DNA from 3 places in the Phyllobacterium sp. SL163 genome. Region 3 is predicted to be linked to each of the others. Evidence: predicted binding sites of a transcription regulator. Region 3 holds the regulator's gene; each other region holds the start of a gene.
What was found. The regulator LexA, encoded in region 3, represses DNA repair genes until DNA is damaged. The targets are predictions, from matches to a motif close to TGTTCNNNNTGTGTTCNG.
Positions count from the first base shown of each region.

Region 1: the regulator LexA is predicted to act here: its motif matches at 2,730-2,747, upstream of ACP7B1_RS23370 (ImuA family protein).
Region 2: the regulator LexA is predicted to act here: its motif matches at 6,567-6,584, upstream of recA (recombinase RecA).

Region 1 is NZ_JAFCVE010000013.1:10,546-20,933, forward strand. Features, by position in the region: gene ACP7B1_RS23355 (hypothetical protein) at 1-555, shown strand, start outside; gene ACP7B1_RS23360 (SOS response-associated peptidase) at 634-1,407, opposite strand; gene ligD (non-homologous end-joining DNA ligase) at 1,471-2,523, opposite strand; gene ACP7B1_RS23370 (ImuA family protein) at 2,807-3,559, shown strand; gene ACP7B1_RS23375 (Y-family DNA polymerase) at 3,480-4,991, shown strand; gene ACP7B1_RS23380 (error-prone DNA polymerase) at 4,988-8,245, shown strand; gene ACP7B1_RS23385 (DUF6615 family protein) at 8,321-9,250, shown strand; gene ACP7B1_RS23390 (hypothetical protein) at 9,671-10,388, opposite strand, start outside.
Region 2 is NZ_JAFCVE010000004.1:133,097-143,484, forward strand. Features, by position in the region: gene ACP7B1_RS10470 (NADP-dependent isocitrate dehydrogenase) at 1-1,191, shown strand, start outside; gene ACP7B1_RS10475 (hypothetical protein) at 1,579-2,133, opposite strand; gene alaS (alanine--tRNA ligase) at 2,300-4,957, opposite strand; gene recA (recombinase RecA) at 5,350-6,444, opposite strand; gene ACP7B1_RS10490 (carbohydrate kinase family protein) at 6,763-7,713, shown strand; gene ACP7B1_RS10495 (pseudouridine-5'-phosphate glycosidase) at 7,746-8,675, shown strand; gene ACP7B1_RS10500 (OmpA family protein) at 8,668-9,327, opposite strand; gene ACP7B1_RS10505 (GNAT family N-acetyltransferase) at 9,398-9,922, opposite strand; gene ACP7B1_RS10510 (SDR family oxidoreductase) at 10,245-10,388, shown strand, end outside.
Region 3 is NZ_JAFCVE010000003.1:163,463-173,850, forward strand. Features, by position in the region: gene lpxB (lipid-A-disaccharide synthase) at 1-822, shown strand, start outside; gene gltA (citrate synthase) at 886-2,178, opposite strand; gene gltX (glutamate--tRNA ligase) at 2,480-3,904, opposite strand; gene ACP7B1_RS07565 (ComEC/Rec2 family competence protein) at 4,137-6,458, shown strand; gene lexA (transcriptional repressor LexA) at 6,452-7,171, opposite strand; gene ACP7B1_RS07575 (GNAT family N-acetyltransferase) at 7,360-8,202, shown strand; gene ACP7B1_RS07580 (substrate-binding domain-containing protein) at 8,207-9,235, opposite strand; gene ACP7B1_RS07585 (ABC transporter substrate-binding protein) at 9,656-10,388, shown strand, end outside.

The DNA of each region.
Region 1 (10,388 bases), on a different contig from region 3:
ATCCATGGCGCGGTCATTTCGGTAATCGATGAGCTTAGCAAATATACTCACGTCAGGCCGAATACGATCGGAACGTCTGCCGAGGAGGCTGATGTCTTCGCGTGCGAGACGATCGCGACATATCTTTCTTTGATGGAGACCTTGGAGGATTGTCGCCAGACCGTAAGGCAGGCAGTCGCCGAGGCGGTAGACAAGCACGCGCTCGAAGTGTTCACGCAGGAAGTATTTAGCGAGATCGACATCCTCTCTAATCGCACTATGGTCGAAGCTGTCAAAGTTGCGAGCCTTACCATAACGGCAATCGGCGCAACATTGATAAGCTATCACGCCGATGGCGACGTTTATATTGAGCTTTCCTACGGGTCAAAGAGTGATTTTCGGAACGACAACGGTGCGGAAATCAGCACTAACTTTCCATTTAGTTTATCGTTTGCTGCGCCCGTGACTGCTCTGAGCAAGTTTCAAGACGCTGTCGCGTCTATCGACACGTCGAGCTGGTATGACGAAGGCGAAGACGATTCCGCGGACAATTTCTCCAAGATTACCGACTATTGAGACAAGGAGATGGGCTTCCATCAGACGCTCCGCTGACCGACTTAGCACGCCGCGGCTGAGGCAATACCACGTAATTGGCTAGAAAAGGCTTGTCTGACTTACAGGCTCTCCTGATTTAGAGACAATTGTCGATCCATACGCCTCCCGTGATGAAATGATCAGCGCGTCATCCGGTAGCGGGCGGGCAAGTTCCTTTGCTTCTTCCCAGGGCGCGCGCATCCAGGCGTCCGTCTCTTCCTTCGTCAGCAACAGGACGGGCATCGCCTTCTCATGGATTGGCTTCACCAGTTCATTGGGATCCGTGGTCAAAAACCCATAGAGGTCGTCGGTCGTCAGGCCGTCCTTGACCTTTCGGACACTCTGCCATTGCGGCACATGGATGCCAGCAAAGAACATCAACGGCTTACTTTCGTCGCGGGCAAACCACGCATTCGGCACCTTGCCACCTTCCTCCTGGCTGACCGGATCCGGTTCCGCGAAGCTGGTGACCGGGACGAGACATCTATTTTCGACGCCGAACCATCGCTTCCAGTGCGGAAAACTGAGCTTGCGCACATTGGTCGTACCGCGGTCGGCTTCCATGCGGATCAGCTCTTCGAGATCGAATGGCTTGCCTTTGGCCGCAAGTTTCTCGGCCTTGGCTTTGGCAGGCTTCTCGAGTGCGAAGCGCGGGGAGGGTAGTCCCCAGCGCGCATGGGCCAGCTGCTTCCTTCCATCGGTCGTGTTGCGGACGATGGGCCCCATCTGGTCGGGGTTCATCTGATAGGCTGGCATCAGGTTGATCAGGCTTTCGGCGTCCTGGGCCCATTTTGCGACCCAATCCTTGTCTTCCATGCGATAAAGATTGCACATAGTAGGCTATCTACTCCGCTTGAGCTCCAATGGGGGACAATCTAGCGGATGGCACTAATTTCGCTAGTCGAGCCGGAAGACATCTGCGTTGTCCTGCCGTTCTCGCAAGCCCTTGTAGGATGGACGGCGAAGTTTGCCGTCCGTCGTCCAGGCACGAAACTCAATCTCGGCAATCAGGGTCGGCTCGACCCAGACAAAATCGGCACTTCCGGAATAGGGCAGAGGCGACTGCTTTCGCTTCCAGCGCAATTTGTCCAGCATCTTCCGCAATCTGATGGCCTCGGCTTCCTTGAAGCCCGTTCCGACGCTTCCGACGTGGACGAGATCGGCATCGCGATAAGCAGCAAGCACTAACGAGCCAAAGCCAGCAGGGGACGCCGCCGACCTCTCATAGCCGACGATGAAGAACGCCTCGCTCTGGACGCACTTGACTTTAACCCAATCACCGGTTCGACCGGAGCGATAGGGCTGATCGAGATGCTTGCCGACGATGCCTACCAAACCAGGGCGGCAGACATGCTCCAGCAGAATGGCGGGTTGGGCGTCGAGTGTCTCCGATAGACGGATTGCATCGTCCCTGCCGTTCAGCGTGTCTTCGAGAAGATGCCGGCGCGATCGGTATTCAACACCACGCAGATCGTGCCCGTCCAGATAGATAAGATCGAATGCATAAAGTATGGCGTCGGAGGCACGGCTGCCAGTTTTTTTGCCCGACGCGCCCAGTGATCGCTGTAGCAGCCCGAAATCCGACCGACCCTCTTCGTCGAGTAACACGGCTTCGCCATCGATGATCATCGTCGCCGGCCCAAGCGCTCGGGCAGCCTGTTCGATCGCCGGAAACCTATGCGTCCAGTCATGGCCGCCGCGAGTGAGAATCCTAATGCCCTGCGGTTCGATATGAACCGCGAGGCGATAGCCATCCCATTTCACCTCCCAGCTCCACTCGTCTCCCTTTGGGGGATGGTCCTTCAACTGCGCCAGCGCGGGCTCGACGCGGTCAGGCATAGGATCGAAAAGCAGCTGTGGCTGAGCGGGATTGCGCTTTTGACGCGGCCGCGAACGGATCGGGGCCTCGGTGTCACGAAGGAGCGGTTTTGATCTCGGAGGCTTCGTCATGCCAACAGTTCAGCAGAAAAATCCTAAGGACACCGTGACGATACCGAATTTGTCCCCGCAATCCACGCCGGCGGGGTGAAGCGTTCGCAGGCGCTGCGAAAAAAATTCCAGTGGCACTACGATCCTGATTCTCATGTGCATTCTTCTGATTCCTAATGTCAGGATAATATTCCCACTCTGCCGGCCGCTTGACTCTTTGCTTGGATAGGAACAGAAACAGAACATACGCATTTGCTTGACATGATGTCGGCCGCCAACACGACCTTGAAGGGAGCCGTGAACGATGACTGCTGCCCGCGAAAGGGTGATTTCCGATCTGCGCGAGCGCATCGCTTCGCTTGAAGGCGTGTCAGTCCGAAAGGCTGACTACCTATCCTTCGGTATGCCGGAAATCGATGCAGTCCTGCCAGGCGGTGGTCTTGCCTATGGAGCCCTGCATGAATTCGCCGGCGGCGGGTCGGGCACGGTGGATGGTGCGGCGGCAGCGCTTTGCGCAGCGGGCATCGCGGCCCGCACCAAAGGTCCTGTTGTCTGGTGCCTGACGCGGCCCGACCTGTTTTTTCCGGCGCTCGCCCAAGTCGGACTGCATGCTGACCGGGTGATCTTCGTCGAATCCGACAAGGAGGAGGACGTGCTCGCCAATATGGAAGAGGGGCTTTCCTTCGGTGGGCTCGGCGCCGTGGTGGGTGAACTCGTTCGCCTGCCGATGGTCGGCTCGCGCCGACTGCAGCTGGCGGCCGAGAAAACAGGGACGATGGCGCTCGCTGTCAGACGCTGGCGACGACAGTCGGAGGCGAATGATTTTGGACAGCCAACGGCATCGACCACGCGATGGCGGGTCAGCGTCATGCCGTCGGAGGAATTGCCAGTGCCGGGTATTGGAAGGCCCCAATGGTTACTGGAGCTGATGCGCGTGAAAGCGGGTGAATGTGCTGAGTTTCTCGTGAGGGCATGCGATGACAAGGGTCGTCTCGATCTATCTCCCGGATCTGCCGACGGATCGCATTCGTCGCGCCGATCCCTCCATTCCGTGTGAACAGGCGATCGCCGTGATCGCCAGGAGCGGCTCGAAACGCTGGGTGTCGGCGGCGGACGCAGCCGCCAGGCAGGCGGGCGTTCATGTCGGCATGCCGGCGGCCAAAGCACAGGCGCTGTTCCGCGGCCTGATGCTGGTCGATGCGGATCCTGCAACGGATGCCGTAGCGCTCGAGCGTATCACGCTCTGGGCGCTGACGCTCTATTCCCCGATCGTCGCTGTTGATGGGGTCGATGGCATCGTCATGGATACCGAGGGTGCCGATCACCTGCAGGGCGGCGAACTGCCGATGGTGACGAAGATCGCCAACCAGTTCCTGGCAAGGAAGCTCACCCCCCGTGTCGCGATCGCTGACAGCTGGGGTGCAGCACACGCTTGCGCCCGTGCCATCAGCCGCGAGACGGTCATTGTGCCGATCTCTGAGACCGCGCGTGCCGTCGAGAAGCTGCCGATATCGCTGTTGCGTCTTTCGGGGAAGGTCGTCGGCGATCTGCGTATGCTTGGCTTCCAGACGATCGGCGAATTGGCCAACACGCCGCGTGCGCCGCTAACGCTTCGTTTCGGTCCGGAAATAGGCCGGCGGCTCGACCAGATGTTCGGCCGGGTCTCCGAACCGATCGATCCGATCCGCACCGCCGAGTTGATCGAGGTCAGTCGCGCCTTCGCCGAGCCGATCGGTGCTGCCGAGACCATCAACAAATATGTCGGCCGGCTGGTCGTGCAACTCATCGACGAACTACAGAAACGCGGCCTTGGCGTTCGCCGAGCGGATCTGATCGTCGAGAAGGTTGACGGAAAACGGCAGGCGATCCGTGCCGGCACGGTGAAACCGGTGCGCGATGTGGCCTGGTTGACGAAGCTGTTTCGCGATCGGACGGAGAAGATCGAGCCCGGTTTCGGGATCGAAAAACTTATCTTGGTTGCCGTGATAGTCGAGCCGCTGGAGGAGCGCCAGAAGTCATCATCGCTGGTCGAGGATGAAGTCACCGACGTCACGCCGCTGATCGATATCTATGGCAACCGCGGTCAGCGTGTATATCGGGTGGCGCCGGTAGCGTCCGATGTGCCAGAGCGCTCTGTACAGCGGATCAGCGCCGCGGCCGATCCGGTCGAGGTCACCTGGATCAGCCATTGGCGCCGGCCGGTTCGGCTGTTGGCGCGTCCCGAGCTGATCGAGGCTATCGCATTGCTGCCGGACCGTCCGCCGGTCTCGGTCACTTGGCGCGGCAAGCGCCGGAAGGTCAAACGCGCCGATGGTCCGGAGCGGATTTTTGGCGAATGGTGGCAGCGAGATGCGGAGATGGAAGCGGTACGGGATTACTTCGTCATCGAAGACGAGGCTGGCGAGCGCCTTTGGGTCTTTCGATCGGGAGATGGCATCGATCCGGAAACCGGTAGCCATCGCTGGTTCCTGCACGGGATTTTCGCATGAGTTATGCCGAGCTTCAGGTCACCACCCATTTTTCCTTCCTGCGCGGGGCAAGCTCCGCGCAGGAGCTTTTTGAAACCGCAAAGGCTCTCGGAATCGAAGCGCTCGGCGTCGTCGATCGCAATTCGCTGGCCGGAATTATCCGGGCGCTTGAGGCTTCCCGCGCAACGGGCTTGCGCCTAGTCGTCGGTTGCCGGCTTGATCTGCAGGAGGGAATGTCCCTCCTGGTCTATCCGACTGACCGGGCTGCCTATTCCCGGCTGACCCGGCTCATCACGCTCGGCAAGTCGCGCGGCGGCAAGAACAACTGTATCCTGCAATGGGACGACGTCATCGCCTACACCGACGGCATGATCGGCATTCTGGTGCCGGATCTGCCGGATGACGTCTGTGCAGTCCAGCTACGCAAAATGGCCGAGGTGTTTGGCGATCGCGCCTACGTGTCGCTCTGCCTCCGGCGCCGGCAGAACGACCAGCTGAGGCTGCATGAAATTTCCAATCTCGCGGCGCGGTTCAAGGTGAAAACGGTCGTCACCAATGACGTCCTCTTCCATGATCCGGGTCGCCGGCAGTTGCAGGATATCGTGACCTGCATTCGCGCCCGCACAACGATCGACGATGTTGGTTTCGAGCGCGAACGGCATGCCGACCGGTATCTGAAGCCGCCGGAAGAAATGGAACGCCTGTTTCCGCGCTACCGCGAGGCACTCGCACGGACGGTGGAGATCGTCTACCGTTGCAAATTTTCGCTGGAGGAGCTGACCTATCAATATCCGGAGGAGGCGATCGTGCCGGGCAAGGATGCCCAGGCCTCGCTCGAGTACTATGTCTGGCAGTGCATTCCAGACCGTTATCCCGAAGGTCTGCCGCCTGACGTTCTGAAGACGGTGCGCCACGAGCTCGATCTGATCCGCACCATGAAATACGCGCCCTATTTTCTCACGGTCTTCTCGATCGTGCGTTATGCGCGGGCTCAAGACATTCTTTGCCAGGGCAGGGGTTCTGCGGCCAACAGCGCCGTCTGCTATATTCTCGGTATCACCAGTATCGATCCCTCGACCAACGATCTTCTGTTTGAGCGCTTTGTATCCCAGGAGCGCGACGAGCCGCCGGATATCGATGTGGACTTCGAGCACGAGCGGCGTGAGGAGGTGATCCAGTGGATCTACCAGACCTACGGCCGGGAAAAGGCTGCACTCTGCGCGACCGTGACGCGCTATCGGGCGCGTGGCGCGATCCGTGATGTCGGCAAGGCTCTCGGCCTGCCGGAAGACGTCATCAAGGCCTTGTCTTCAGGCATGTGGTCCTGGTCGGAGGAGGTCTGCGATCGCAATGTCCGCGAGTTCAATCTCAATCCAGACGACCGGCGTCTTGTGCTCACACTGAAGCTCGCGCAGCAGCTGATGGGCGCCCCCCGGCATCTCGGCCAACACCCCGGCGGGTTTGTCCTTACCCATGATCGGCTCGACGATCTGGTACCGATCGAGCCGGCGACCATGAAGGACCGGCAGATCATCGAATGGGACAAGGATGACGTCGAAGCCCTGAAGTTCATGAAGGTGGACATCCTGGCTCTTGGCATGTTGACTTGCATGGCCAAGGCCTTCGATCTGATCCGAGAGCACAAGGATCGCGATCTCGACCTGTCGAAGATCGAGCAGGAGGATCAGGCAACCTACGCGATGATTCGGAAAGCTGACACGCTTGGCACCTTCCAGATCGAGAGCCGCGCCCAGATGGCCATGTTGCCGCGCCTGAAACCGCGGACATTCTACGATCTGGTCGTGCAGGTGGCGATCGTTCGGCCCGGGCCAATCCAGGGGGACATGGTGCATCCCTATCTACGCCGGCGCGAAGGCAAAGAGGCTGTCGAGTACCCGACGCCAGAGCTCGAGGCCGTGCTCGGCAAGACGCTCGGCGTGCCATTGTTCCAGGAAAGCGCCATGCGCGTGGCGATGGTCTGCGCCGGCTTTACCGGCGGCGAGGCCGATCAGCTGCGCAAATCCATGGCGACCTTCAAGTTCACCGGTGGCGTCTCGCGGTTCAAGGACAAGCTGGTGTCGGGAATGGTGAGGAATGGCTACACGCCCGAGTTTGCCGAAAAGACGTTCAGCCAGCTTGAAGGTTTTGGCTCCTATGGTTTCCCGGAAAGCCACGCAGCGTCGTTCGCACTGATTGCCTACGCCTCGAATTATATCAAATGCCATTACCCGGAAGCCTTCTGTGCCGCGCTGATCAATTCGCAGCCGATGGGATTTTACGCCCCTGCCCAGATCGTAGGCGACGCGCGAGCACATGGCGTCGAGGTGCGGCCGGTCTGCATCAATCGGTCCCGGTGGGACTGTACGCTGGAGCGGATCGGCAATTCCGATCGGCATGCTGTCCGGCTCGGTTTCCGGCGGGTGAAAGGATTGGCTGTCGCCGACGCCGCTCGGATCGTCACAGCACGCATGAACAATGCCTTTTCCTCGGTTGATGATATGTGGCGGCGATCAGGCGTGCCGTCGGAGGCGCTTGTCCAGCTTGCCAAAGCCGATGCGTTTCTGCCGTCGCTGAAGCTTGAGCGCCGGGAAGCGCTCTGGGCGATCAAGGCGCTGCGCGACGAACCACTGCCGTTGTTCGCGGCGGCTGCCGAACGGCAAGTGGCTGCAATTGCCGAGCAGCACGAGCCAGAGGTCGTACTTCGGCAGATGACGGACGGGCATAACGTTATCGAGGACTATAGTCATATCGGACTGACATTGCGGCAGCATCCGATCGCCTTCCTCCGCAAGGATCTGTCGGCGCGCAATATCATCACCTGTGCCGACGCGATGAATTCGAGGGACGGGCGATGGGTCTATACCGCCGGCCTTGTCCTGGTGCGGCAAAAGCCGGGATCGGCAAAAGGCGTCATGTTCATCACCATCGAAGACGAGACCGGGTCAGCCAACCTGGTTGTCTGGCCGACACTCTTTGAAAAACGAAGGCGGATCGTTCTCGGATCCTCAATGATGGCGATCAACGGCCGGATTCAGAGGGAAGGGGAGGTTGTTCATCTTGTCGCCCAGCAGCTCTTCGACTTGTCCGGCGACCTGGTCGGCCTTGCAGATCGCGATGAAGAGTTCAGACTCCCGACCGGCCGCGGTGATGAGTTCGCAAGAGGCGGAGGGCCTGATCCACGGGGTAAGCCGAAGCCGGTCGTAACCCCGCGCGACATGTTCGTGCCTGACCTTCACATCGATACGCTGAAGATCAAGGCGCGGAATTTCCATTGAGTTTGTGTGCCGGCGACTTCTGGTGTGCTATCGCCTTCGAAGACACTCAATCAATTTATAGCATGGATTTGTCGTATGCTTTGCGATCTCGCCCATTCCTTCCCGCCGAAAGTTGCCGAACTGCTCGAAAGGGATCGCGGCCTGAAGCGAAACTTCCGCGAAGAGAGCGTGACCGATCTTCTGATGGCCAGCCTGATCGGCCTCGAACCGTTTGGGATACGTGTCGATTTTCCCGACGAGCCGACCACCGGTGGTGATATGGACTGGATCTTCGCCGCTCCACAGGACATTGGGGGCGGCCGGTATCTGCGCATCATTCTGCAGGCCAAGCGCGCCCAGTTCGCCAAGTCGAAGGGTGGATATTGGTATTACCAACATCTTGACCACGACAAGGGCAAGCAAGCCCAGACCCTGATTGCTTTCTCCGGCAGCGCGCCAGGGGGTATGTCCACGCTTCCGCTTTACATTTTCTATCATCCAAGTTCAGCTCTATCGGCGAAGTCTGCCACCAGGCCGGCTGTCGAGGGCATCAACCTTGTATTTGCCCATCAGATCGCACCCGTAGTTGCCGGCGGTTGCAAACGCGACCGGAAGATGGTTGAGACCTGGCGCGGCTCGTTCATGCCGCTCTCCGACATTTTATGTTGGCCGTTCGTGCACCTTCCGACATCGATCGGCCCGTCTCCGGCTGGCACCATTGGGTTTCAGATCAGCGGCGGACCACGGCGCGTTTTTCCCTTCGCACCGGCATTTCATCCAGATGTTGTCGCCTCACGTCTTGAGCGGCGTTTTGAAACCCTCAGGGACAAGGGTCCGATCGTCGACATCCCCGCGCTTTCCATAACCGCGACCGACGACATACCGCCCGATATAAGAAGGGCTATCGACGGCAACGTGACCCGTGCGGACCGCAAGGAGCTTTCCCGACCGCGGGTGATTTTCTCGACGATGATGACTCGCGAGCACCCGTCAATCATTCGAGCGGTGGGCAAAAGCGGCACCTAGGTTCCGGAGCGGCGCGGGTGAAATCTCTCCGCTAGATTGGCGGGCGGACGCCAGTCCGACCGCCTATATCGAAGAGTTTCAAACAAATGGGAGTCTTAAGGTAGGTTGTGACGCCAGATGAACTCGTCGATCGATCGGCCGTTACATGCAGCGAAGATGAGGCCAAGAAGGGTAATCCATTGGGTAGCGTGTTCGATTGTCTGGACGAGGAAGTCGATCATGATGGCTCCTGTGAGCTGTTCGAGTTGAGCCACATCCAAGTTGGCACATTCATGATCGACCGTCGGCTTGCAAGGAACCAGCCTTGGCAGATGTCGCACGAAAGCGTGCACGTGTGACGCTCAACAGGTGTCATGTTATAACATATCACATAAGATGCCTTATGGAACTAACTAACGGGCATTAAAGGGGAAAATTTCCCTACTCGCGTGCCGGATCGAAGAAGGCTTTCGAAAAATAATCGACCATCTTCGAGGATTGAGATCCTTTCCGAACACGTTTGTTTTCCTCGAAGTCCACCGACGGCAACATGTGAATAAATTGATCTTCGGAATAGAGGCTCATGACATCGTCGGGACTAAGCCCACCAGTCCGCAATCCGGTCAGGTTGTTAGCAGCTTCAAGCGCTGCGCCAATCATAACATCCGCCACCTGCACTGCGGGACTTGTTTTTGAGTCGACTTGAACAACTTGCGTGAGCTTCAACGGGAACTTCATCGATCCGATTTCTGTTGGCCGAAACTCTATCTCGACGTCGTGGTCAATGAAACGTTGGATCAACGGGTGATATGTCAGGAGGTTTTTGGATTGGTCATGTTCGACGCGGTAAGGTCCCGCTGCCATAACCTCCATCCTGGAAATCAGTGACTGCAACACAACGAGCGCTGCATCTGTGTTAACGCCAGGCGTCGATATTGCATCCCAACACTCCGGCGCCGCGAACTCGCCCAAGGGGCCGAGGATTTCTGGAAGTTCGCGCCACTTTGTATTTCTCGCAGCCGAATTCAGTCTTATTCGCGACAGATGGTCTTTCTGCTTTACGGCATTTTGAAACGCGAGAAGCAGCTCCTCATAGTCTGCGCCACCCAACATCGTGGGGCCGACGGTGTGGAGGAGCGATGCCATCCCATAGTTTCTG
Region 2 (10,388 bases), on a different contig from region 3:
CCGGTCGTCGAACTTGACGGCGACGAGATGACCCGCATCATCTGGCAGTACATCAAAGACAAGCTGATCCATCCCTATCTCGACATCGACCTGAAATATTACGATCTGGGCATCGAACATCGCGATGCGACCGACGATCAGGTGACCATCGATGCGGCCAATGCAATCAAGCAGTATGGCGTCGGCGTCAAGTGCGCCACCATCACGCCCGACGAACAGCGCGTTGAGGAATTCGGCCTGAAGAAGATGTGGAAGTCGCCCAATGGCACCATCCGCAACATTCTCGGCGGCGTCATCTTCCGCGAACCGATCATTGCCAAGAACGTTCCCCGTCTGGTTCCCGGCTGGACCCAGCCGATCATCGTTGGCCGCCATGCCTTCGGCGATCAGTACCGCGCCACCGATTTCCGGTTCCCCGGCAAGGGCAAGCTGTCGATCAAGTTTGTCGGCGAAGACGGCAAGACCATCGAACACGACGTCTATGATGCGCCAAGCGCCGGCGTTGCCATGGCCATGTACAATCTGGATGATTCCATCCGCGATTTTGCCCGTGCCTCGCTGAACTATGCCTATAACCGCGGCGTTCCCTGCTATCTCTCAACCAAGAACACCATCCTCAAGGCCTATGACGGCCGCTTCAAGGACATTTTCCAGGACGTGTTCGACGCCGAGTTCAAGGACAAGTTCGCCGAGAAGAAGATCACCTATGAGCATCGCCTGATCGATGACATGGTTGCCTCGGCGCTGAAGTGGTCCGGCGGCTATGTCTGGGCCTGCAAGAACTATGACGGCGACGTGCAGTCCGACATCGTGGCACAGGGCTTTGGCTCGCTCGGCCTGATGACCTCCGTGCTGATGACGCCGGATGGCCAGACGGTGGAAGCGGAAGCCGCTCACGGTACGGTGACACGCCACTACCGCCAGCATCAGAAGGGCGAGGAAACTTCGACCAACTCCATCGCCTCGATCTTCGCCTGGACGCGTGGCCTTGCCCACCGCGCCAAGCTCGACGGCAACACCGAACTCGACCGCTTTGCCAACACGCTGGAAAAAGTCTGCGTCGATACGGTTGAATCCGGTTACATGACCAAGGATCTGGCGCTGCTGATCGGTCCGGACCAGCCCTGGCTGTCCACCACGGGTTTCCTCGACAAGATCGACGAGAACCTGCGCAAGGCCATGGCTGCCTGATCAGGGGCCGCCTGATCTGGGCCGCCTGATCAGGCATCGCCATCGAACAACACAAGCCCCGGTTCGCCGGGGCTTTTCTTTGATCGCCTGGCTTTCCCCGCGGGGCTTCCCGGCCTCGATTCCTGGCCGGTCATTTCCCCGGCAGTTTTCCCGCAGCTCCATCTCCCTGCGGTTTTCCGATCCGGGAGCCCTTTTTACAGGACCTCCGGCCTGCCGGATTCCTCATCCGACCATCTCCTCATCCTATCATCCGGTTATCCCGCAATTTCTTTCGCCGGCATCCTGATCAACCGATCTCCTTATCTCCCCATCCCTCGCCGCCCATCCGCCGAAATCGCCTCCTGTTTACTGCCCCAAGCGATACCGCAAGCCGAGGTTTACGGGGCATTAGTCGTCGTCAATGTTCGCGTCCTCTTCGGCAGGCGCCTGCGCTTTTGCCGGTGGCGCCCTGATTGCGGCCGCGGGCGGCAGTTTCATGCTCGATTTGAGATCCAATACCCGGCGGAAGGCATGGGCCGGAATCCTGCCGACAATTTTCCCGGCCTTGCCAGCCAGTTCGAAGTCGAGCCCCTTCGTGGCGGCGGCAACAAAATCGGCCTCATCCATGGCCACCACGCCGGTTTCCTCGCGTATGGGCAGGCAGGGCCGAAAGAAACAGGCCACCCGTCTGCTCACCCCCTTTTCGAACCGCATCTGCCGGCCATAGCTCCAGGCCTGCGAGAGGTGACTTTTGCCCTGGCCGGTATAAAGCGTCTTGAATCCATATCCCACCGTCGTCGAATAGTAGGGCTGCGCGTTCAGCGACATGAACAGATCCAAATAGGCCAGGACATCCGGCCCGAAGGCCGTATCGCTGCGCATATGAACATCCTTGACGACCGTCGAGGTCTGGCAGGAAACCAGCAGCACCGCGGCGAACAGAAGAGCCAGTATTGTCTTCACGACAGTTCTCGAAATGAGTGGCTAAAAACAGTTTTTGAAAATGCGAAACAAAATTGCGATGCAGCAAAAATACCGGAAAATCAATCTCTTGCCCACCCAGCAATTAGTATAAGCGGGTGGCATTTCCGGCCGCATCACGCTGCGGCCGGAAAGACAATGCCTGGTGTCAGCCGGCGAGCGCGTCGCGTACGGCAGCCACGGCAGCCTCGGCCTTGGAGCCGTCGGGACCGCCGGCCTGCGCCATGTCGGGACGGCCGCCGCCGCCGGCACCGCCGAGCGCGGCGGACGCGATCTTGACAAGGTCGACGGCGCTGAACGTGCCGACGAGATCGTCGGTGACGCCGACAACCGCGCTGGCCTTGCCATCTTCCGACACGCCAATGAACGTCACGATGCCGGAACCGACGGTCTTCTTGGCATCGTCGGCCAGCGGCTTCAGGTCACGCGGATTGACGCCGGTAACCACCTTGCCGATGAAGCCGACACCATTGACTGTTTCGGACTGCGCGGCGCCATTGCCGGAGCCGCCAAGCGCCAATTGCTTGCGCGCCTCGGTGAGTTCGCGTTCCAGCTTGCGGCGCTCATCCAACAGCGCCGTCACGCGCGCCAGTGCGTCGGCAGGCGTGGACTTCAACGCACCGGCAATCGCCTTGACCCGGTCGTCCTGTTCTTCGAGGTAGCGGCGCGCGGCTTCGCCGGTCAGCGCCTCCATGCGGCGCACACCCGCCGCCACGGCGCTTTCCGAGACAATGCGGATCAGGCCGATATCGCCGGTGGCGCGCACATGCGTGCCGCCGCACAGTTCCGTCGAATAGCTCTTGCCCGATTTCTCACCGTGCAGCGCCGTTCCCATGGAAACCACGCGCACTTCATCGCCATACTTCTCACCGAACAGCGCCATGGCGCCTTCCGCGATGGCATCGTCGACCGCCATCAGGCGGGTGCTGACCGGTGCGTTCTGCAGGACGATTTCGTTGGCGAGGTCTTCGATGACGGCCAGTTCCTTGTCCGAAATCGGCTTCGGATGGGAAAAATCGAAACGCAGGCGATCCGGCGCAACGAGCGACCCCTTCTGCGCGACATGCGTGCCGAGGGTTTCGCGCAGCGCCTCATGCAGCAGGTGCGTCGCCGAGTGGTTGGAGCGGATACGCGTGCGGCGGGCGCTGTCGACCGTCAGTTCCACCGGAACATCCAGCTTCACCGTACCCTTGAGCACCTTGCCCAGATGCACGAACACCCCGTCATTCTTCTTCTGCGTGTCGGTGACAACAACGGTGAAGCCGTCACCGGAGATGATGCCGGTATCACCCTGCTGGCCGCCGGATTCGCCGTAGAACGGCGTCTGGTTGACCACGATGGCGATGGCCTCGCCTTCCCCGGCGCTGTCCACCTGCGCACCGTCCCGCACCAGTGCGGTGATGACGCCTTCGGCCTTTTCCGTCTCGTAGCCGAGGAATTCGGTGGCGCCGACCTTGTCGCGCACCGCAAACCAGACCGTTTCTGTCGCCGCATCGCCGGAACCGGACCAATGGGCGCGGGCTTCTGCCTTCTGCCGCTCCATGGCCGCCGCAAAAGCATCGGTATCGACAGCGATACCGCGCTGGCGCAGCGCATCCTGGGTGAGATCCAGCGGGAAACCGAAGGTGTCATAGAGCTTGAACGCGGTTTCGCCATCGAGACGATCGCCTTCGCCAAGACCTTCCGTGGCATCGCTGAGCAGGCCGAGGCCGCGATCCAGCGTCTTGCGGAAGCGGGTTTCCTCGAGCTTCAGCGTTTCCGAAATCAGCGCTTCGGCGCGGATCAGTTCCGGATAGGCCTGCCCCATCTCGCGGATCAGTGCCGGCAGCAGGCGCCACATCAGCGGCTCCTTGGCACCCAGCAACTGCGCATGGCGCATGGCGCGGCGCATGATGCGGCGCAGCACATAGCCGCGGCCTTCATTCGACGGCAGCACGCCATCGGCAATGAGGAAGCTCGATGAGCGCAGGTGATCGGCGATCACCCGGTGGCTGGCGCGGAATTTTCCTTCCGCCTTGACGCCGGTCGCATCTTCCGACGCGCGGATAAGCGCCCGGAACAGGTCGATATCGTAATTGTCGTGCTCGCCCTGCAGCACTGCGGCCAGACGCTCGAGACCCATGCCCGTATCGATGGACGGGCGCGGCAATTCAATGCGCTGCTCCTTGGTGATCTGCTCGAACTGCATGAAGACGAGGTTCCAGATCTCGATGAAGCGGTCGCCATCCTCGTTGGCGCTGCCGGGAGGGCCGCCCCAGATGTCTTCGCCATGGTCGTAGAAAATTTCCGAGCACGGGCCGCACGGGCCGGTATCGCCCATGGCCCAGAAATTGTCGCTGGTGGCGATACGGATGATGCGGTCATCGGACAGACCGGCGATCTTCTTCCAGAATCCGGCCGCCGCATCGTCCGTGTGGTAGACGGTGACGAGCAGCTTGTTCCTGTCGAGACCATATTCCTTGGTGATCAGGTTCCAGGCCAGACTGATCGCCTCTTCCTTGAAATAATCACCAAAGGAAAAATTGCCCAGCATTTCAAAAAACGTATGATGCCGGGCGGTATAGCCGACATTGTCCAGGTCATTGTGCTTGCCGCCGGCGCGCACGCATTTCTGCGATGTCGTGGCGCGGCTGTAGGGCCGCTGCTCCAGACCAGTGAAAACGTTCTTGAACTGCACCATGCCGGCATTGGTGAACATCAGCGTCGGGTCGTTGCGCGGCACAAGCGGGCTCGACGCCACGATCTCATGGCCGTTCTTCTTGAAATAGTTCAGAAATGTCGACCGGATTTCGTTGACGCCACTCATGTGCATTGCCTTCTGACTTGTCTCTAACCAAAGCGAAATAGCCCCTTTCTGCAACAAAAGGGCGGAACGCAACGCTTGTAGCGATGCGACCGCGGCCTGTCCAGAAAATCCCTGTGATAATGGGCCTTGCTTATGAACAGCACAGTCTTCGAATACGTGCACTCTCCCTCATGCTGAGCTTGTCGAAGCACGCAGAGCAGTTGTGCGTGCTTCGACAAGCTCAGCATGAGGGAGGCCTGCTCAATATGTGGGAAGGTAGCGCTGCGTGCGGTGAAGCACAGCCTCGGCCCGAGGGACGTTCTTACAGCGTGAGAGCATTTCAAAAGAAAAACCCGCATCCGGCGGCCGGATGCGGGTTTGAATTGCGGACCGCAACGGCCCGTCCTGGGAGATCAGCCTTCGGCGGCCTCGGGTCCGTCATTGTCCTCGATATCGTCCGGGCCCTTGTCCAGCATCTGCTCGGCAATCAGACCGGCATTCTGGCGCAGGACCAGCTCAATCTCATTGGCGACTTCGGGATTGTCCTTGAGGAAGAGTTTTGCATTGTCGCGGCCCTGCCCCAGACGCTGGGAATTGTAGGAGAACCACGAACCGGATTTTTCAACGATACCCGCCTTGACACCGAGATCGACCAGTTCGCCCGTCTTGGATACGCCTTCGCCATACATGATGTCGAATTCGACCTGCTTGAAGGGGGGCGCCAGCTTGTTCTTGACCACCTTGACGCGGGTCTGGTTGCCGACCACCTCGTCACGTTCCTTCAGCGCACCGATGCGGCGGATATCGAGACGCACCGACGCATAGAATTTCAGCGCATTGCCGCCCGTCGTGGTTTCAGGCGAACCGAACATCACGCCGATCTTCATGCGGATCTGGTTGATGAAGATGACCATGCAGTTGGAGCGGGAAATGGATGCGGTCAGCTTGCGCAGCGCCTGGCTCATCAGGCGGGCCTGCAGGCCAGGGAGAGAATCGCCCATCTCGCCTTCGATTTCCGCACGCGGGGTCAAGGCGGCAACGGAATCGACCACGAGAACATCGATCGCACCGGAACGCACCAGCGTGTCGGTGATCTCCAGCGCCTGCTCGCCCGTATCGGGCTGCGAGATCAGCAGATTTTCCAGATCCACGCCCAGCTTGCGGGCATAGACCGGGTCCAACGCATGTTCCGCGTCGACGAAGGCGCAGATGCCGCCCTTCTTCTGGGCTTCCGCAATCGTATGCAGCGCGAGGGTTGTCTTACCGGAGCTTTCCGGCCCGTAAATCTCGACAATGCGGCCTTTCGGCAGACCGCCGACACCAAGGGCTATATCCAGGGAAAGCGACCCGGTCGATACCGTCTCGATTTCCACAACCTGCTCATTGCGTCCAAGCCGCATGATCGAACCCTTACCAAAGGCTCTCTCGATCTGTGACAATGCCGCATCCAGCGCTTTCGTTTTATCCACCGAATTACCCTCAACTAACCGCAAAGAATTTTGAGCCATGTTACACTACCCCTGTGCTATCCATGAAGCCCGGATGCTCCGGCCTTTGAAGATATTTGTATCCGTTTTGTTCTCATTTGGCAATATGCACAAGCCATTGAAAAACAATAATAACACAAAAATGTTCTTAAAATGTTCCGAAAATGGGCTGCCTGCGCTTGTCCACATGTTCCTCGTGTCCGGGCAGCATGAACGGGAAAACCGCAGCCGGCAAATTCGAATCGTTGCGGCGATTGCGTCGGGGCAGCAGGCCATCTAGAGAAGGAAAGGACCAAGTGTCTTGCAATCGATCATTTTGTTCAGCAAAAGCCACCAACCATGACTCAGGATTACACACCGCTGCTGTTTGCTGTCGGCGGCGCCCATATGGACCGGCGCGGCCAGAGCAGCGTTCCCTTCATTCCCGGCGCTTCCAACCCCGGCATCATGCGCGAAGAGCCCGGCGGCGGCGTGTTCAATGCTTTGCGCCTTGCCGTGCGGCGCGGTGTGCGGGCTGAAATGCTGTCGGTGCGCGGCGGCGACCGGGTTGGCGATGTCATCGGCGCCGCCTTTGAGGCCGCCGGAATCAAGGACAGTTCCGCCGTGTTCATCGACCGGGCGACGCCGAGCTATACGGCGATTCTCGATGAACAGGGTGACGTGGTTGCGGCCATCGCCGATATGGCGCTGTATGAGCTCGCCCTGCCCCGGCAGCTCAGGCGGCGCAAGGTGCGCGATTCCATCGATGCCGCCGATGCGGTTTTCGGCGATGCCAATCTGCCGTCGGAAGCGTTGCAGAAACTGGCGGAGCTTGCCGGCGGCAAACCGCTCTATGCGCTGGCGATTTCCCCGGCCAAGGCGGTGCGGCTGCGGCCGGTTCTCGGCGGTCTCGCCTGCCTGTTCCTCAACCGGCGTGAAGCCTTTGCGCTGACGGGGCTCGGCGCTGATGCCAGCCTGCCCGATCTGCACCGCGCCCTGATGGCAGAGGGGCTGCAGGCGGCCGTTGTCAGCAATGGCGGGCAGGCTGCGCTGGTCTATTCCAGCGGCGGCGCATTTTCCCTTTTGCCGCCCGCGCTGACCGGCATTGCCGATGTGACCGGCGCGGGTGACGCACTGGCCGGCGGCACCATATCGGCGCTGATGCGCGGCCTTCCCCTCGCCGAAGCCGTGCGCGAAGGCTTTGCCGCCTCGGCGCTGACACTGCAAACCCATTCGGCAACGCCGATCTTCACATCCAGGATTTTCGACGCGGCCCTCGCGACCATACCGGAGGCCATCCCGCTCGCATGAGCCAACGGCCTGATACGACAAAGGAAAGAACCATGACCACAACAGCCCTCAACCCGTTCACCGACATTGCACCGGAGGTGCAGAAAGCGCTTGCCGCCGGGCAGCCGGTGGTGGCGCTGGAAAGCACGATCATCACCCATGGCATGCCCTACCCGGACAACAGCCGCATGGCCGCCGATGTCGAGACGATCATCCGCGATGGCGGTGCTGTCCCGGCAACCATCGCCATCATCGATGGCCGCCTGAAGATCGGCATTTCGGCCGAGGAACGTGAGGCGCTGGCGCAGGTCAAGGGCGCCATGAAGCTGTCGCGCGCCGATCTGGCGTTTGCACTGTCGGAAGGCCGCACCGGCGGCACCACCGTTGCCGCCACCATGCTGGCCGCACACATGGCCGGCATCAAGGTATTTGCCACGGGCGGCATTGGCGGCGTGCACATGGGCGCGGAGACCAGTTTCGACATATCGGCTGATCTGGAAGAATTGGGCCGCACCCCGGTGATCGTCGTCTCGGCGGGCGCCAAGGCGATTCTGGATATTGAAAAGACGCTGGAAGTGCTTGAAACCAAAGGCGTACCCGTTGTGGTGCATGGGGCGGACGTTCTGCCGGCCTTCTGGTCGCGCCAGTCGCATCTCAAGGCCCCCTTGCGCCTCGACACGCCGGAAGCCATCGCCAGGTTCCAGGCAACGCGCAGCGCCATCGGCGTCAACGGCGGCATGCTGATCGCCAACCCGATTCCGCTGGAAAGCGAAATTCCGGCCGACATCATGGGCGGATACATCCGTGAAGCCCTGTCGCGCGCCACAAAAAATGGCGTCACGGGCAAGGCCGTAACGCCATATCTTCTTTCGGAAATTCTCGACATCACCAAGGGCGAAAGCCTGAAGGCGAACATCGCCCTGGTAGAAAACAATGCACGCCTTGCAGCGCGCATTGCTGTCGCCCTGACACTGGTCAGGTAAGCGGCGAAATCTGCAGTTCGACGCGGCGATTCTGCGACCGGCCGGCTTCCGAATTGTTGGAAGCAATCGGCCGGTCCATGCCGAAGCCGCGAACGGAGAAACGCCGGTTGTCGATGCCCTGCTGGGTTAGGTAGTTCGAAACGGACAGCGCGCGGCGCTCGGACAGGAGCTGGTTGTACTGCTGGCCACCGACATTGTCCGTATGGCCATAGACATCGATGATGCTCCGGTCGAACTTGCGCAGCACCACTGCAACCGAATTCAGCGTTGCAAAGAACTGCGGCTTCACCGCATCCTGATCGGTAGCGAAGGTGATGTTCGACGGCATGTTCAGGATGATCTGGTCGCCATTACGGGTCACCGACACGCCGGTGCCCTGCAGCTGGGCCCGAAGCTCCGATTCCTGGCGGTCCATGTAATTGCCGACGGCACCGCCGGCCAGTGCGCCGATACCGGCACCGATCAGCGCCGCGTTGCGGCCGGATTTGCCACCGCCACCAACGGCGAGACCACCCAGCGCACCAACCGCTGCGCCAATTGCCGCGCCACCGGCCGTATTCGATATTTTTTGCTCGCCGGTATAGGGATCGGTGGTGGTGCAACCGGCCAAAAACGTCGCGGCAAGACAGCCGATGGCAAACTTCTTGATCATGGAATCAGGTCCCCGTTGGAAATGTTGCGAAATATAGCATCGAATACGGCAAAATATGGAAAGCAAACGGCTAAATCAGCCGTAGCCGCGCCATGGCCAGAGCATCGACAAATCGCCCGTTCTTGAAGGCATAATCCCGGTGCACGCCTTCCCGTTCGAAGCCGCATTTTTCGTAGAGACCGATGGCTTTGGCATTGTCGGCATGGACCGTCAATTCCAGGCGCCGGATGTTGAGCCAGTTGTCCGCCGCATCGATCAGGGCAAGCAGCAGCGCCTTGCCGATGCCGCGCCCGGTGAAATCGTCATGCACGCCGAGCCCGAGATGCGCGGTGTGCGCCCGCCTGCCATCGGAGCGATGCAGGCCCGCGTGGCCAACGATCTGCTGATCGATCTCGGCAACGATGCTTGTCGTCCCCGCGCCCAGACTTTCGAGCCATTTGCGGGTCTGCTCCGCACTTTGAAAGGGCAGGCGCAGAGTACCGGCACGAAAACCGGGTAAATTGGTCAATGCGTTGATCTGTTCAAAATCGGCGACACGCGCCGCCCGGATCGAGAACGCGCTATCGTGGGGTGGTGATAAAGGTTGGTCTTGCATCTTGCTCTCCGTTTGTTCGAGGAGAGCGAAGGTCAGACCCTGCTCGCCTCGTGGCAGGGTCTGGTGAAAGATCGCGTCGACGTCAGCGCAACAGCTCTCCACCACCCCTGAAAAGGAGTGCGGTACCAAGCATCATGATATTCGAACGACGGATCATGCCGCCATCTTTCACCACAATATCAGTGATTTCAAGAGCGTTTCTGATTCAAAACCTGATCCCGGTTCAAAAATTTTGACTGATATGCCGGGCGGAATTCGTTTGCGCCGGCGGTCTTATTCCAACATGCTCCGCGACACCCAAACGACACCGACAGGATTTCGCATGACTGAGACCTCACAATCACCCGTAGCAATCATCACCGGCGGCGGACGCGGCATGGGCGCAGGCATAGCGCGCGAGCTGCACGCCAGAGGCTACCGGCTCGGCCTGATGTCGCCGTCCGGCAGCGCCATCGAGCTGGCAGCG
Region 3 (10,388 bases):
ATCATCAACTATATCAGCCCGTCGGTCTGGGCCTGGCGCCCGGAACGCGCCAAGGCGATGCGCGGCTATATCGACCATGTGCTGGCCATTCTGCCGTTCGAGGTGCAGGCATTGCAAGATCTCGACGGCCCGCCTGCCACTTATGTCGGCCACAGGCTGGTGACCCATGCGCCGCTGCTGGCGGCGGCAGAGCGGAACCGGGCGCGGGAAAGCAGTTTCGCTGACAGAAGCGAACACAATCTTGTTGTCTTGCCGGGGTCACGCAGAGCAGAAATATCAAGCCTTTCCAAACCTTTCGGTGAGGCAATTGAACTGCTGGCGGAACGCGGCAACCGCTTCAGGCTGACGTTGCCGACACTTCCCAAAGTCGAACCACTGGTGCGCCAGCTCACGGCCGGCTGGAAAGTCCAGCCAAACATTGTGGTGGGTGAAGCGGAACGCCTGAAAGCCTTCGCCGAAGCCGATGCGGCTCTGGCCGCGTCCGGGACCGTGTCGCTGGAACTCGCACTGGCGCGCATCCCGACGGTGTTGTCATACCGGCCTGACTGGCTGGCGCGCATGTTCATTGCGCCGCGCATCAAGGTCTGGAGCGCCGCCTTGCCCAATATTATCGCCGACAAGCGGGTCGTGCAGGAATATTTCAACCAGTTCGTTCGTCCCGGACCACTGGCGCGCGAAATCGAACAACTGCTGAAACCCGGCCATGCCAGGGCGTTGCAGCTTGAGGGGTTCGACGAGATCGCGGCATTGATGCGGACCGAACGGCCATCCGGCGAGATTGCCGCCGAGAAAGTTCTCGACTACGTGCATCAGAGGGCCTGATGAACAGGCTTTTGGATATGAAAAAGGCGCCGAATGGCGCCTTTTTTCGTATTCTGGATGATCTTATTTGCGATTGCCGACCGGAACGTAGTCGCGCTGCGTTGCACCCGTATAAAGCTGGCGCGGGCGGCCGATCTTCTGGTGCGGGTCTTCGATCATTTCCTTCCACTGGGCAATCCAGCCGACGGTGCGGGCAACGGCGAACAGCACGGTGAACATGGTGGTGGGGAAGCCGAGCGCCTTCAAGGTGATGCCGGAATAGAAGTCGACATTCGGATAGAGCTTCTTCTCGATGAAATATTCATCGGTCAGGGCAATGCGCTCCAGCTCCATGGCGACGTCGAGCAGCGGATCGTCCTTGATGCCGAGTTCGGCGAGAACTTCCTTGGTGGTCTGCTGCATGATCTTGGCGCGCGGATCGTAGTTCTTGTAGACGCGGTGGCCAAAGCCCATCAGACGGAACGGATCATTCTTGTCCTTGGCGCGGTTGATGAATTCGGGAATGCGGTCAACCGTACCGATTTCGCCGAGCATGTTGAGGGCGGCCTCATTGGCGCCGCCATGGGCCGGGCCCCAGAGGCAGGCAATGCCGGCAGCGATACAGGCGAACGGATTGGCACCGGACGAACCGGCAAGCCGCACCGTCGACGTCGAGGCATTCTGCTCGTGATCAGCGTGCAAAATGAAAATCCGGTCCATTGCGCGGGCAAGAACCGGATTGGGGACGTAGTCTTCGCACGGCACGGCAAAGCACATGTGCAGGAAGTTGGTGGCGAAATCGAGATTGTTCTTCGGGTAAACGAAGGGCTGGCCGATGTGATACTTGTATGCCATGGCAGCCAGGGTCGGGATCTTGGCGATCATGCGGATGGATGCAACCATGCGCTGATGCGGATCGGAAATATCGGTCGAGTCGTGATAAAAGGCCGACAGGGCGCCAACGCAGCCGACCATGACAGCCATGGGATGGGCGTCACGGCGGAAGCCGCTGAAGAAGCGCGACATCTGTTCGTGCACCATGGTGTGGTGCGTTACACGATAGTCGAAATCATGCTTCTGGCTCTTTGTCGGCAGTTCGCCGTAAAGCAGGAGATAGCAGGTTTCGAGGAAGTCGCCTTTTTCGGCGAGTTGTTCGATCGGATAGCCGCGATGCAGCAAAATACCTTCGTCACCGTCGATATAGGTGATCTGCGACTCGCAGGAGGCTGTGGATGTAAAACCCGGATCGTAGGTGAATGCACCCGTGTTCTTGTAGAGTGTTCCAATGTCCACGACATCAGGTCCGATGGTGCCTTTTTTAATCGGTAACGCAAACTCGTGACCATTCAGATCGATGTTGACGCTATTCTCAGACATTGCCGTTCCTTTCTTGCTTCAGCTCCCGCTGACATCCCGTGTACCATTCCGAAGTTCGCTGCTTGAGCAGTAGACTCTCGTCGAACTTCGGAAGTGAAAGCACACGAGTTACTTCATATTCCAGTATGCCTTTGAAACAGGATGTTCCTTGCAGGCAGGTTATTTTCTGACCTCTGCGTTCAGCACACTGGCCCAAAGCCTTGACCTCTTTGCAAGGTCTTTATCCTGATTTTCTCAGGCACGTCACCGTAGCCGAACGGCACAATGTTGCAATGCAAAAATGCACCGTCGAGGCTGCGGATTAACCTTTTATCCGGTCTTCAATACGCCCCAGCGACTCCTCGCGGCCAAGCACCGCCAGCACGTCGAAAACCCCCGGAGATGTTGCTCTTCCCGTCAATGCCGCCCGCAAGGGCTGGGCAATTTTACCCAGTTTCAGGCCGGTATTTTCCGCATGAACCCGCACGGCCGCATCCAATGCTTCGGCGGTCCAGTCATTGACAGCCGACAGCGCCGGAAGAACGCCGGAAAGCACACCCAGGCCCTCTTCGTTCAACAGGCCGGCTGCCTTTTCATCCAATGCCAACGGGCGCTGCGCAAACAGGTACTTTGCACTGTCCGCCAGTTCGACCAGCGTCTTGGCGCGTTCCTTCAGGCCGGGCATTGCCGCCAGCAATTGCTGACGGGTCCGGTCATTGAGCCGCGACAGAATGTCCGCGCCGCCTTCGATTTCCGGCAGGATGTCGATCATAGCCTTGACCAGGTCGTCATCGGCGGAGAACCGCATGTAGTGACCGTTGATCGCTTCGAGCTTCTGGAAATCGAAACGCGATGCGCCGCGATTGATGTCGGAAATCTCGAACCACTCGATCATCTGCGCATCGGACATGATCTCGTCATCGCCATGGCTCCAGCCGAGGCGGACGAGATAGTTGCGCAGGGCGGCGGGCAGATAGCCCATGGCGCGATAGGCTTCCACGCCGAGCGCACCGTGACGCTTCGACAGCTTTGCTCCATCCGCACCGTGAATCAGCGGAATATGACCCATCACAGGGATATCCCAGCCCATCGCATCATAGATGATGGCCTGGCGCGCCGCATTGGTCAGGTGATCGTCGCCACGGATGATGTGGGTGACGCCCATGTCATGGTCATCGACGACAACCGCGTGCATGTAGGTCGGATTGCCGTCGGAGCGCAGGATAATGAAATCATCGAGATCCTTGTTGGGAAAGCGCACATCGCCCTGTACGAGGTCGCGCACCAGGGTTTCGCCGTCCTGCGGCGCCTTGATGCGGATAACCGGCTTGACGCCTGCAGGGGCTTCCTTCGGATCGCGATCGCGCCAGCGGCCGTCATAGCGCGGCGGGCGGCCCTCGGCGCGGGCTTTTTCGCGCATTTCCTCAAGCTCTGCCGGCGAAGCATAGCAGTAATAGGCCTTGCCCTTGGCGACCAGCTCTTCGGCGACTTCCCGGTGGCGGGGCGCGCGCTCGTATTGCGACACCGCATCGCCATCCCAATCGAGGCCCAGCCACTTCAGGCCATCGAGAATGGCCGTGACAGCCGCTTCCGAGGAGCGTTCTCGGTCCGTGTCTTCGATGCGCAGCAGCATCTTGCCGCCCGTATGCTTGGCATAAAGCCAGTTGAACAGGGCCGTGCGGGCGCCGCCAATATGGAGGTATCCGGTCGGGGAGGGTGCAAAACGGGTAACAACAGGTGACGACATAAGGACTCCAACAGACGTCTCGGCCATTAGCCTAACATCCAATCGATTTGATCTGGCGTTGATGTAGCATAGGAGCGCTGTCGTGCAAGGGCATTGGCAGAATTGGAGGCAAATGCAGGGGCCCGGCACCAGTACACAAACGAGTGAACGGCAGTTTTTTGATCGTCCGGCGGACGATGAGCCGGGTCTTGCGATCCAAATATCCCAAAATGTTGCTGTCACCCGGCGAGGCGTGAGTCTGTCCGCAGCGCTGCGCCGGCGCATGGGGTTGGGGCAGGATTTGCTCCCGGCCGTTTCCCGGGCATGCGGGCGGGATTATGATCGCGGCAGTCTTTTCCTGTTCGTGCCGGTTTTTGCCGGCAGCGGCGCCATCGTCTATTTCAGTCTGCCATCGGAACCGCGGCTGAGCGCCATCCTCTTCGGATTGACCGCGCTTGCCGGGTTCAAACTCCTGGCACGCGAGCGGCATCTGACGGGGATGGGTCTTTCCGCCGCCGTGCTGGTTGTCATGGGCATGCTCTGCGCCAAACTGGAAACGCTGCGGCTGGATACGCCAATGCTCGGCTCCGCCGTCACCACGCGGCTGACCGGCCGCATCGTCGCGATCAACCGCGCCGAGCGGGGCGGCTGGCGCGTGACGGTTGACGTGATAGCGACGGAGCGCCCGCTGCTGCGCTATGCCCCGGCAAGGCTGGTTGTATCGGCCCGAGCCTTGCCACCTGAAGCTGCCATAGGCAGCGGGCTGCGCGGTCTGGTGCATCTGCGCCCGCCATCCGGTCCCGTGCGATCAGGCAATTACGACTTTGCCTTCCACAATTACTACAGGGGCATCGGCGGCAGCGGCTTCTTTCTTGGCAGGCCCGAAGCAGCCTCTCTGCCGGAACCGGCTGATTTGACAACCAGAACGCTGTTTGCCGTCGCTGCGATGCGCCAGGCACTCACTGATCGTATCCTCAGTCATATACCTGGAGAAGCCGGTGCCATCGCCGCATCGCTGATCACCGGCCAGCGCGATGGCATCAGCGAGGCCACCAACAACGCCATGCGGCTGAGCGGCCTGTCGCATATCCTCTCCATTTCTGGATTGCACATGGCGCTCGTGGCCGGGATCGTCATCGGCTCGCTGCGTGCATGCATGGCCTTCTTTCCGGACTTTGCCGCGCGCTATCCCATCAAGAAATTTTCGGCATGCGCAGCGCTGCTGGCATCGGCATTCTATCTGCTGCTCTCGGGGATCGACGTGGCGGCCCAGCGCAGCTTTGTCATGCTGGCAGTCATGCTTGTCGCCATGACCGTGGACCGGGCTGCCTTGTCATTGCGCAATGTTGCCCTGGCCGCCTTGGTAACCATTGCCATCGCGCCGCACGAGGTGATGGGACCAAGCTTCCAGATGTCGTACTCGGCCACCGCCGCACTGATCGCATTCTACGGCTGGTGGTCGCCGCGCAGGGCCGGCCGGACCGCGCGGCGTGCCTCCGGCAACAACCTGTTGTTGCGGCTGCCCGGTAAGATCGGCGATCATATCAGTGATGTCGCGCTGACATCCCTGGTCGCCGGTTCGGCCAGTGCGATCTTTGCCGCCTATCATTTCAACAATACCGCACCGCTCGGGCTGATCGGCAACGCCTTTGCCTTGCCCGTGGTCTCGGTGCTGGTCATGCCCTTCGCCGTATTGGCGCTGTTGCTGATGCCGTTCGATCTGGATTTCCTGCCGTTCGCCGTCATGGAACGCGGCATCAAGCTGGTGGTGTTCATCGCCCATCACGTTGCCGCACTCTCGCCCTCGGGTAATCTCGGTCCGATGCCGCAGCCGAGCCTTATCCTGATGAGCGTGGCACTTGTGATCCTGCTTCTCACGACGTCGTGGTTGCGTCTGTGCAGCCTGCCGCTGTTTGCTGCGGCCATCCTGATCATGGCACGCACAGCGCCGCCGGATATCGTCCTGTCGGAGGATGGCCGGCTGGCCGGTGTGCGCAATGGCGCGGCATTGATGATCAATCGCCCGCAGGGCGGCGCCTTCACGTTAAACAACTGGCGGCAGGGTTTTGGGCTGGAACAGATCGTCAAACCGGCGCGGATCGGCAAAGAGGCAGCGGAGGGTGCCTTCGAATGCGCCGGAAAGCTCTGCCTGGCGCGCGAACCGGGCGGTCTCATCATCGCCTATACGGATGATCCCGCGCAAAGGAACCCCGCCTGCAGCGAGGGAAACATCGTCGTGCTGGGCTTTGCCGGTGTGAACACCGGTTGCCCCGTTCCCGGCCCGATGGTGATCACGCGCCGCGATCTCGCCCTGAACGGTGCTGCGGAAATCCGGTTCGGTTCCGGCGGGCAAGGGCAGGGTGACGTGACGGATCTATCGAAAGCCGTAGAAGCGATGGAGCAAAGGGGGCAGTCGGCCCGCCTGACCTGGGCGATCGGTCCGCCCGACCGACCCTGGAACACGTACCGCATCCATTCCAATGCGGCGCGCAACCGGCCGGAGCGTTCACGCAAGGCCCACGCGATCGAAGGCATCCCGGACAATGCCGAACGGGACGCGGCGGCCGATCAGTAACGGCGGATCAGGCCGACGAGCTTGCCCTGCACCCGCACGCGGTCCGGTCCGAAAATCCGCGTTTCATAGGCAGGGTTGGCGGCTTCCAGGGCAATCGAGGCACCCTTGCGGCGGAACCGCTTGAGCGTGGCTTCCTCATCATCGACCAGCGCAACGATGATTTCGCCTGGGCTTGCGGTGTCGCCGCGCTTGATGACGACGGTATCGCCATCAAAAATGCCCGCTTCGATCATCGAGTCGCCCTTGACCTCAAGCGCATAATGTTCACCGCTGCCGATCATATCAGGCGGAAGGCTCAGCATGTGGGTCTGGTTCTGGATCGCGGAAATCGGCACACCGGCGGCAATCCGGCCCATGACCGGAATGCTGACATTGGCAGGCATATCCATGTCGTTGGAGGCGCGCGGCTGCGGTTTGGGCGGCGCAACATTACGTCCGAGACTGCCCTCGATGACACTCGGCTCGAACTTTCTCTGGCTGTTGAGGCCGGGTGCGATGGAGTCCGGCAGGCGCAGGACTTCCAGCGCACGTGCCCTGTTCGCAAGCCGGCGAATGAAGCCGCGCTCTTCCAGCGCAGTGATCAGCCGGTGAATGCCGGATTTGGAGGCCAGATCCAGCGCATCCTTCATTTCGTCGAAGGATGGCGGAATGCCCGTCTCCTTCAGACGCTCATGAATGAAGAGAAGAAGTTCATGTTGTTTACGCGTGAGCATCGGCGATCCTTTAGCAGGGAATCGGAAAAACAAAACCAGAACAAACACTATCTGTTCCAGCATTGTTCTACAAGTGCTTAATATTCCGTTGCGGCAATGCTGGAAGCTTGGTTACGAAGCATGTGGGGGCAGAAATGCACCCGTTCAGGGTACTGTTCCGTCGGTTTCCAACTGGATATCACAATATCATGACAGCTTTCATCCGAATCGCCGAGCGCCAGGACCTTGACACCATCATCGACTGGGCAGCTGCCGAGGGCTGGAACCCCGGTTTGGACGATGCGGACGCATTCTGGGCCGCGGACCCCAAAGGCTATCACGTGCTTGAGGTCAATGATGAACTGACGGCAGCGGTCTCGCTGGTCCGCTATGCGAGAGACTACGGCTTTCTCGGCTTCTACATGGTGCGTCCGCAATCGCGCGGGCTGGGTTTCGGCTGGTCGCTCTGGCAGGATGTGCTGAGCGGATTTGCCGGACAGACCATCGGCCTTGATGGTGTCGTTGCCCAGCAGGAAAACTATCGGAAGTCGGGGTTTGTCTATGCCCATGCGAATTACCGCTATGGCGGCGCCCCCGGCTGCAGGGCACCCGTCAGCGACGATATCGTCGCCATCGATGCGCAATGGATCGGCGCCGTCGCCGCCTATGACCGTCAATTCAATCCCGAACCACGGGAATCGTTTATCCGTGCCTGGCTCGGCCCGTCCGGCTCGCGCCACGGCCTGGCCTGCATTGCCGACGGAAAAATCGCGGGGTATGGCGTCGTGCGCGCATGCCGCGAGGGTTGCAAAATCGGTCCCTTGTTTGCCGAAACCGAAGAGATCGCCGACCGGCTGTTTCAATCGCTCGCAGCAAAGGCCGGGGATGCACAGGTCTTTCTGGATATTCCCGGGACCAATGGGGCCGCGCGGCGCCTGTGCGACCGGTACGGTCTGGCGCCGGTGTTCGAAACCGCACGCATGTATCGCGGACCGGCGCCCGAATTGCCGCTCGACCGGATTTTTGGCATCACAACCTTCGAATTGGGCTAGGCACTCACCGGCGCGGGGCGACGGGCGGACCGCTCGATTGGCGCAGGATGAGTTCGACCGGCCATATCTCGTGGATGTTCTCGACCGGCTCGCCGTCAAGGACGCGCACCAGCAGTTCGGCGATACGCGACCCGGCGGAGCGGATCGACGACCGGGTGGTGGTCATGGCGGGGACCATGTTGCTGGCATTGAGATAGGGGAACACGTCGTCATGGGCGATCACCGAAACTTCCTTGCCGAGTTCGTAGCCTTTTGAACGGATGGCGCGGAAAATGCCGAGCGCCGTCATCATCGAGCCGGCGAGAATGGCGGTCGGATGCGGCGTATAGGACAAAAGCCGCTGCGCCTCATGAAAACCGGTTTCGTCGGAAAAACGCTCATGCACGATGAAGCGCGGATCGACGGCAATGCCGCGCTCCAGCAATGCTTCGCGATAACCCATTTCGCGGTGTTCGGAAAAGGTGTGGCCCTTCAGCCCGTCGATCATCGCGATATGCCGGTGGCCGAGATCGATCAGGTGCGATGCCGCCTGCCGGAAGGCGCCGGCATTGTCGATATCGAGCCAGGCATGCGGGGCGGCGATATTGGTTCGCCCGTGCAGCACAAAGGGAAATTTCGCTTCCGTCAGCATGGCAACCCGCTCGTCCATCAGGGTGGGGCCGGTGACGATGATGCCGTCCACGCGCTTGCTGGAAATCAGCCGCCGGTAGGCCGCAAGCTCGTCATTGTTGATGCTCGGGCTCATCAGCAGGTCCATTTCGTGCTGCGACAGCTGCTCGGCCAGACCGGAAAAGAACTCGCTGGTGTGCGGACCGAAACGTTCGCTGCGGTCGCGCGGCATCAGGATGCCGATGGCGCCGATGCGGCCGATGGCAAGGCGCCGGGCATTGGCATTGGCGCTGTAACCGAATTTGAGAGCCGCCTGGCTGACGCGTTCGCGCGTCGCCTTGTTGACTTCAGGATAGCCGTTCAGGGCGCGACTGACGGTCGTTTGCGAGAGGCCCAGTTGTTCAGCCAGTTCCTTGAGTTTCATGGCAAGCAATCCAGTACGGTCTGTTCAGGCAATGCAGATATGACTCCAAATAATAAACATAACCAGAGGCTAAATTCAAAGCGCTTTGGTAAATTGCTCGCGATATTGTGATCCGCGAGCGGCGCAGTGCTGTTTCAACAGGGCGGCAGCCCGGAATTCACGTTCTCAGCAATACCGTATAATGCACTGTAACATATATATAATAATTCATTTCTCCATGCGGTTTACCTTGATGTCTGGCTTGTGCCGCCAATTTGCGGCTTGACAGGTGAAAGAGCCTTTGTCATTTTTCATTCAAAGCGCTTTGAATTTTGATGTTTCAAATGATTTCCAAAGCGCTTCAGGAGGAGTTTTTGAAGAGGGGCCAAGCATCGTTGCGATGTACGGCAGCCGATTCTGTCAGATTTTTGGGAGGAAATCATGAAAGCCAAATCATTCATTGCGACCCTTTTGACCACGACCTTGCTGGCTTCAGGGGCTTTTGCCGCCAATCTGGCGATTGTATCCGGCGACACCGGCAATGGACGCGAGTTCCTGCGCAAGCAGCTTGACCAGTTCGAGAAGGAAACCGGCAACAAGGTGTCCATCGTTGCCATGCCAGCCAACAGTTCCGACAATTTCGGCCAGTACCGGCTGTGGCTCGCCGCCGGCAATACCGACATCGACGTCTACCGTACCGACGTGATCTGGGCGCCGCAGCTGGCCGACCAGTTCCTCGACCTGAAGGAAGCCGCCAAGGACGTCATCGACCAGCACATACCGTCGATCATCGAAAGCCAGACCGTCGGCGGCAAGCTGGTCGCCTTGCCGATGTTCACCGACGCCCCGGCGCTCTACTACCGCAAGGACCTGCTGGAAAAGTACAAGAAGCCGGTGCCGAAAACCTGGGACGAGATGGCGGCAACCGCCAAGGAAATCCAGGACGGCGAGCGGGCGGCCGGCAACAAGAGCATTTATGGCTTTGTCTTCCAGGCCAATGCCTATGAGGGCCTGACCTGCAACGCGCTCGAATGGGTAAAATCCTCGGGCGGCGGGCAGATTGTCGAGGCGGACGGCACGATTTCGATCAACAATCCGGAAGCGGCAGCGGCCATCGACCGCGCCAAGGGCTGGGTCGATACCATCTCGCCCAAGGGCGTGCTCGCCTACACGG